3 regions of the Planococcus sp. MB-3u-03 genome follow, and region 2 is predicted to be linked to each of the others. Evidence: riboswitches for the same ligand, from Rfam matches in the RefSeq annotation. Region 2 holds a riboswitch; each other region holds the start of a gene.
The links. A riboswitch is a leader RNA that binds a small molecule or an ion and turns the genes downstream of it on or off. The one in region 2 is predicted to bind lysine.
Positions count from the first base shown of each region.

Region 1: another riboswitch for lysine. It lies ahead of CW734_RS07250 (Na+/H+ antiporter NhaC family protein); the one in region 2 lies ahead of CW734_RS08250 (aspartate kinase).
Region 3: another riboswitch for lysine. It lies ahead of dapA (4-hydroxy-tetrahydrodipicolinate synthase); the one in region 2 lies ahead of CW734_RS08250 (aspartate kinase).

Region 1 is NZ_CP025135.1:1,203,079-1,205,346, reverse strand. Features, by position in the region: gene CW734_RS07250 (Na+/H+ antiporter NhaC family protein) at 1-1,068, opposite strand, end outside; lysine riboswitch at 1,178-1,358, opposite strand; gene CW734_RS07245 (bifunctional metallophosphatase/5'-nucleotidase) at 1,512-2,268, opposite strand, start outside.
Region 2 is NZ_CP025135.1:1,389,304-1,391,571, forward strand. Features, by position in the region: partial or broken gene uvrC (excinuclease ABC subunit UvrC) at 1-969, shown strand, start outside; lysine riboswitch at 1,011-1,185, shown strand; gene CW734_RS08250 (aspartate kinase) at 1,289-2,268, shown strand, end outside.
Region 3 is NZ_CP025135.1:2,938,917-2,941,184, reverse strand. Features, by position in the region: gene CW734_RS15930 (STAS domain-containing protein) at 1-9, shown strand, start outside; gene dapA (4-hydroxy-tetrahydrodipicolinate synthase) at 52-942, opposite strand; lysine riboswitch at 1,069-1,247, opposite strand; gene CW734_RS15920 (class I SAM-dependent methyltransferase) at 1,398-1,994, shown strand; gene ypfJ (KPN_02809 family neutral zinc metallopeptidase) at 2,054-2,268, shown strand, end outside.

The DNA of each region.
Region 1 (2,268 bases), 190 kb from region 2:
GGCAAAGATTAGGATGAAGACAGCGCCCGCCATCGATTGGATTCCCGCCCAGATGCCTCTGGCGATCCAATGCGCTTCTGCCGCTTCATTGCGCTTGATTTGCATCGCATACAAGACGATTGCAGCGAGCGCCCCGATCAACCCACCGGCAAGCAAGGACAAAGGAACATCCGTGTTTTCAAAAATGAGCCATATGTCAAATACTCTATCGGCATTTACATAACCCGTCCACATCATCGCTGCGACCGTTCCGACGATCAATAACAAGATCGGCAAGAGCAAATCGCGGACGCGGCCGTGTGAATGGCTCGGGAAATCTTCTTTCATTTCCCCAGGAATCACTTTATTTGGATTGAACAACTGGCCTTCTGTAATTGCCAGGCGTTCATGTTTTTTCATTTCCCCGAAATCCACATCACGGATTGCGACGAAGAACACGATGGCAAGTGCCGCGATGACGTAGAAGTTCATCGGTGCCATCCATAGGAACGCTTCCAGGGCAGAATAATCCAGGAAGGTCTGTCCAGCCAGGATCGTCCCGATGATGCCGATGATCGCAGCTCCCCAGCTGGATACGGGAGACACGACACAAATTGGTGCAGCAGTGGAATCGATGAAATAAGCTAGTTTTGCACATGATACTTTATAGCGGTCCGTAATCGGCCGTGCAACTTGCCCAACGGCCAATGCATTGAAATAATCATCAATGAAAATCAAAATGCCAAGAAATACGGTAACCAACTTCGCCCCGCGGCGTGTTTTCACGCGCGCAGATGCCCAATCGGCAAACGCATGGCTGCCTCCAGACAGGCTGACGAATGCTGTAATGACCCCTAGCAGCAATAAGAACAAGATGATGAAGACATTGTAAGCGTTAAAGCCTTCGTTCCAAAAGATCACCGCAAACGAAGTGAATAATTCATTCACTGCCTCAACCGGGGCAAACGATGTCAGGATAAGCGCAGCCGCTACGATGCCGACGCCGAGCGACAGCAATACACGACGCGTCAACAGCACCATCGCAATCGCGATAATCGGCGGCAGAATCGAAAAGATTGTATTTTCCATAATTAGATTTCCTCCTATTCATTTTGATGGTAAGGCTTAGACCAAAAAGCCGGCTTATCCAATGGATAAACCGGCTTCCTACAATTCGTCTGTGTGCACAAGCATCAAACAACCCTGTAGCTCTCCATCCGCAGTTAACTGCAAATGACAGTGGCATTCCTGTTCGAAATGTCCCCAATCGCCGCCCTTGACCCGGAGACGGTAATTTCGGCAAGCTTCCCTTTCGAATGCGGTCTACGCGGTCAAACTCGCACATTCTACTGATGAAGGCTGCAGCCTCTACCCATCGATATCTAATTCATAAAAAGCATAGCCCAAAAGCACTTGAAATCAACTAACAGTCCATTTTGAATGTTCCTTCTATTTAACAGTTTTCATGCGAAAATAATCACCAAAGACGTCACGCAGGAACTCAGGCATGAAATAGCTTTTCGGCGCACGCTTCAATGCCGGGAAAAATAGCCAAATGTAAACAGGTCAAGCGTCGCCAGCCGGTAGATGCGATCTGGGTCGGCAGGCTTGCCGCCGACCATCAATTGATGATCGTCCATAGCCATTCCGCTATGGATCATTCGGCCGAACACCGCTCCCCGAAAGCCCATGCCTTTGAGCTCGAGCTGCGGCCAGTCTTCGTTCAAGGATTGGAGGTAAATTTCCTTCAGCTCCGCGCCGCTGAGATCGATCACGCACGGATTGATCGGATGCGGCAGCATGCGGTGGAAATCATAGCGCGTCATCTCCCCTTGCGGCATATCTTCCATGAAAATGCCGGCATTGAACAATCCACAATCTGCCGAGGCGAACGAGACCAGTGCATCGCCAAACAGCTCAGCCATAGGAGAGGGCTTGAACCATTCAGCTTTCAAATGCTGTTCGTTGAAAAATACCGTCTCAGCCATTTGCTGCTTGCCGACGCCGACCAAGTATTCATTGAACCCTTCATCGGCTTCCGGCAACTGGTCGGTCTCGATCACTTCCGCTGTCATCTTGCGTGTCTTTATATCAATTTCAATATGGCCGATGTAATAGCCGAACTTGCCGGCTGCGCCGAGCAAGGTCCCGCCGATTTCTTTTCCTTGATGGAAGAGATGGTGGGTATGAGCCCCCAAAATGATGTCGAGTTCGGGGCATTCCGCTGCCAACAGTTCATCTTCCCGAATGCCGAGATGGGACATGCAGATAAGGAAATCGACCGATTGG
Region 2 (2,268 bases):
TCTCGATGTTCCCGTTATACCGGGATCCTGAAGAAGAATTTTTGACATTCCTCGGCCAGTTCTATGAAAAGCCGGATCATATCAAACCGAATGAAATCCTGCTGCAGGAAGCGGAAGATGAAGAATTCCTGAAAGAATGGCTCGGCGCGAAAGTGCTTGTCCCGCAGCGCGGCAAGAAGAAAGATTTGGTGCTGCTTGCGCGCAAGAATGCGGAAATCGCCATCAAGGAGAAATTCCAATTGCTAGAGCGCCAGGAAGAACGGACAGTCGGTGCGTGCAATGAACTCGGCGAAGCGATGAACATCCACACGCCGCTGCGTATCGAAGCGTTCGATAACTCCCATATCCAAGGTGCGGACGCGGTGTCGGCGATGGTCGTCTTTATTGACGGCAAACCATCGAAGAAAGATTACCGGAAGTACAAACCCGCTCCGCTCAGAAGCCCGATGATTATGCGGCGATGCGTGAAGTAGTCCGCAGACGCTACAGCCGCGTGTTGAAGGACGGCTTGCCGCTGCCCGACTTGATCATCATCGATGGGGCAAAGGCCAAATCGAATCGGCGCGTGAAATCATCGAAGACGAACTCGGACTCGATATCCCGATTGCAGGGCTTGCAAAAGATGCCAAGCACCAAACGTCTCAGCTTTTGTACGGCAACCCCGTCGAAATGGTGGAACTCAAGCGGACTAGTGAAGCGTTTTATTTATTGCAGCGCATCCAAGACGAAGTCCACCGCTTTGTCATCACGTTCCACCGCCAATTGCGCGGCAAGAATTCGATTCAGTCTGCGCTCGACGGTTTGCAAGGTGTCGGCCCGAAACGCAAGCAGCAATTGCTGAAGCATTTCGGTTCCGTGCGAAAAATCAAGGAAGCGAACGCCGGAGAGATCCAGCAGGCCGGCATTCCCGAGAAACTGGCCATGGAAATTGAACGGCATTTCAAAGAACAGCCGTTGCAACAGGAATAACTTCGTGGTATTGTAATAACACAATTGAATCACTTGTAAAAAGTGATGATAGAGGAGCGGACGTCAATAGTAAGCATTCCGAGATTTGCAGAATCTGTGAAGGATGCCAAAAGGGACGCTCGCCGAAGTTTACGGCGCACTGCTTGCGCGTATGCTGGTCCTGCATTTAAGAGATGCAGGGCTGTCAGAGTTTGACTCTGGAGGGCTATCTCACATGGACGTTTGAAATCGTACATGAGAAGAGAGGTAGCTTGCCGGGCAATCGGCGAGTTGCCTCTTTTTTATTGAGGGCCACTTATCTTAAGTGGGAGTGGAGAAAATGACAACAATTGTAATGAAATTTGGGGGGACGTCAGTGGCGTCTCCGGAGAAAATCGTCGGCGTGGCAAGACGTGCCATCCGGGAAAAACAACAAGGCAAGCGTGTCGTCATCGTTGTCTCGGCAATGGGCAAAACGACAGACACGCTGCTTGGCCTTGCGGGAGAGATTTCCGCTGAGCCGCCAAAGCGTGAAATGGACATGCTGCTGGCGACAGGTGAACAAGTGACCATTTCCCTTTTGGCGATGGCGTTCAAAAAACTCGGCCACGATGCATTGAGTTTCACAGGCTGGCAGGCGGGCATCGAAACGGAATCCGTTCCGCGCAATGCGCGCATCGAAACAATCCATACCCAGCGTTTGGAGGAGGCACTTGACCTCGGCTTGTTCTGCGTGGTCGCAGGATTCCAGGGCGTCGACAAGAGCGGCAACATCACGACGCTTGGCCGCGGCGGATCCGATACGACCGCTGTAGCGCTGGCGGCGGCGCTTGGTGCTGAAAAATGCGAGATCTACACAGATGTTGACGGAGTTTACACGTCCGACCCGCGTTATGTCACAGGCGCACGCAAACTTGAACAGATTTCATACGACGAAATGCTCGAACTGGCCAATCTCGGAGCGGGAGTCCTTCATCCGCGCGCCGTGGAATTCGCCAAGAATAACCAAGTGCCCCTCTCTGTAAGGGCCAGCTACTCGGATGAACCGGGAACTATCATACAAGAGGTGATCACTGTGGAAAAAAATCTAATCGTGCGCGGTGTGGCATTCGAAAAAGACATCGCCCGCATCACTGTCAGCTATACGAAGCCATTTAACGGGTCGCTTGCCAACATCTTCACGACTCTGGCGGATCATTTGATCGATGTCGACATCATCGTTCAAAGCATCAGTGAGGAATTTCCTCCGTCGGTCTCCTTCTCGATCAAAGAAGATAGCCTGGCAGAAGCGCAGCGCGTATTGTCGGAAGCGCAGGAGCA
Region 3 (2,268 bases), 1.5 Mb from region 2:
TATAACTAAAAAAAGCTTCGCGGACCCTAAAACGGATCTGCGAAGCTTTTTTTAATTGGTGACCGCGTCCTGTTTAGCGGACGGCAGGAATTGCTGCAAAGTGGCGGTTTCTTCTTCTGTTAAAGCGAGCATCGGCAAGCGCACGCCGCCAACCGGGACACCCGATAGGTTGAGTGCCGCTTTGACCGGGCTCGGGCTCGGTGCTGCGAACAAAGCTTTCATCGTCGGCAGCAATTTGCGGTGAAGCGCGGCGGCTCCAGCTGTATCGCCTGTGCGGAACAATTTAACCATCTCCTGCATTTCATTGCCGATGATATGCGATGCGACCGAGACGATGCCTGTTCCGCCGATAGAAAGCATCGGCAAGGTCAGGCTGTCATCGCCGCTGTAGACGGCAAAGTCGCCGCTTGTGCGTTCGATGATTTCAGAAGCGGCATCTAAATCGCCGCTTGCTTCTTTCACGCAGGTGATATTGTCGATAAGCGATAGGCGGACGATGGTATCGACCGATAGATTGACGACGCTGCGGCCCGGAATATTATAGAGCATGACCGGAAGCGTCGTCGCGTTTGCGATCGCTTCAAAATGGCGGTACATGCCTTCCTGTGAGGGTTTGTTATAGTAAGGAGTGACGAGCATGATGCCATCGACGCCCGCTTGCTCTGCCTGCTGGGTCAAGGCGACCGATGCGCGCGTGTTGTTTGAGCCGGTGCCCGCGATGATTTTCGCGCGCCCGTCTGCTACGGTGACGACATGGACGAACAGCGCCACTTTTTCGTCTGTCGACAAAGTCGGCGATTCGCCGGTCGTCCCGGCGACGACGATGCCGTCCGAACCGTTATTGATTAGATATTCCACGAGATTTGTTGTTGCCTGAAAATCGATTTCACCGTCTGAGTCGAATGGCGTCGCCATCGCAGTGATCACTTGACCGAATTTCATAGAGAACACACCCTTTTCTAAGTTTTTTTCAAAAGTTAGAGGTGGGGGCCGGTCCGGAGTAAACAAAAAGGCAGCAACGGGGGCCCGTTGCTGCCGTTAGAAACAATGTTTACCAATCGTTCCTGTTCGTCAGATAGCCCTCCATATAGTTTCCTATATGACAGTCCGGCACTTCTTCAGTGCAGAACCAGCGCACAGGAATATGAGCATCCTGCCGCTTCGGCAAATCCCCCTTTCGGCAATCGTCCTAAGAGCTCATACTCCTCGGATTGCGTACTGATGGTTTTTGCGCCTCTATCCTCGCTCCGCTAAGGAAGCAAGAAATTATTGAATTAGCTGTAATATAACAGAAAGAAATGGGAATGGCAAGAGAAAAAGCATTTTTTATTTTGCAAAATGTGGGAATAGTAAGCTGCGGCTTTAATTGATCTCACTGGATAAAAGGAGGCAATCAGATGGACGATCATCAAATGGACCGGCAATTGAATATCCAAACCGGTGGCGAACAAATGGGCTTTAATGCGTCGATGCATGAGCACCGTTTCGAAGTGACGCCCTATGCGTGGCTGGATAGATTGTTCAAGGCGCATCCGCTTAAGGGCAGCGGCAGGCTGGTCGATTTCGGCAGCGGCAAAGGACGCTTGAACTTTTTTGCGCATCGTGTATTCGGGACGCCGTCAGCGGGAGTGGAAGTCGACCCATCGCTGCACGAAGCCGCGCTGCGGAATTTACAGCGCTTTAAGGGGAAGGCGGACATCGAATTCATCAACGGCTACGCACAGGATTATGAAATCCATCCGGAAGATCGCTGGTTTTATTTTTTCAATCCGTTTTCCGATCCGGTGTTCATGACGGTAATAGATAAGATTTTGGCATCAGTAGCCGATCATCCCCGGGAAGTCGAAGTAATTTTATTTTATCCCGCACTCGAGTATACCGATTTCCTCGAACGCCGCACCGCTTTTGAATTGACCGGTGACATTGAGCTTCCAGTTGAAGCGGAAGATCCGCGCGAACGATTTTTGGTCTACCGCTTGCCGAGATGGGATTAAAGTTTCCGGTGAAACGGGTATAGCTTTATAAAAATGAATGCGGAAAGAGGGTTTCGGTTATGAAATGGAAAGGACGAGCGGGCAGCAGGAATGTAGAAGACAGGAGAGGGCGCGGTGTTGGCGGGCCGGTTCTTGCCGGCGGCGGGATCGGCGGCTTGCTGATTGTCCTGTTGATCACGTTTCTCGGGGGCGACCCAGGAGCGATACTCGGCGATGGCGGAGGAGCTTCTACTTCGGAACCGTATGTGGCAAGTGAGCGGGAAGAAGAACTTGC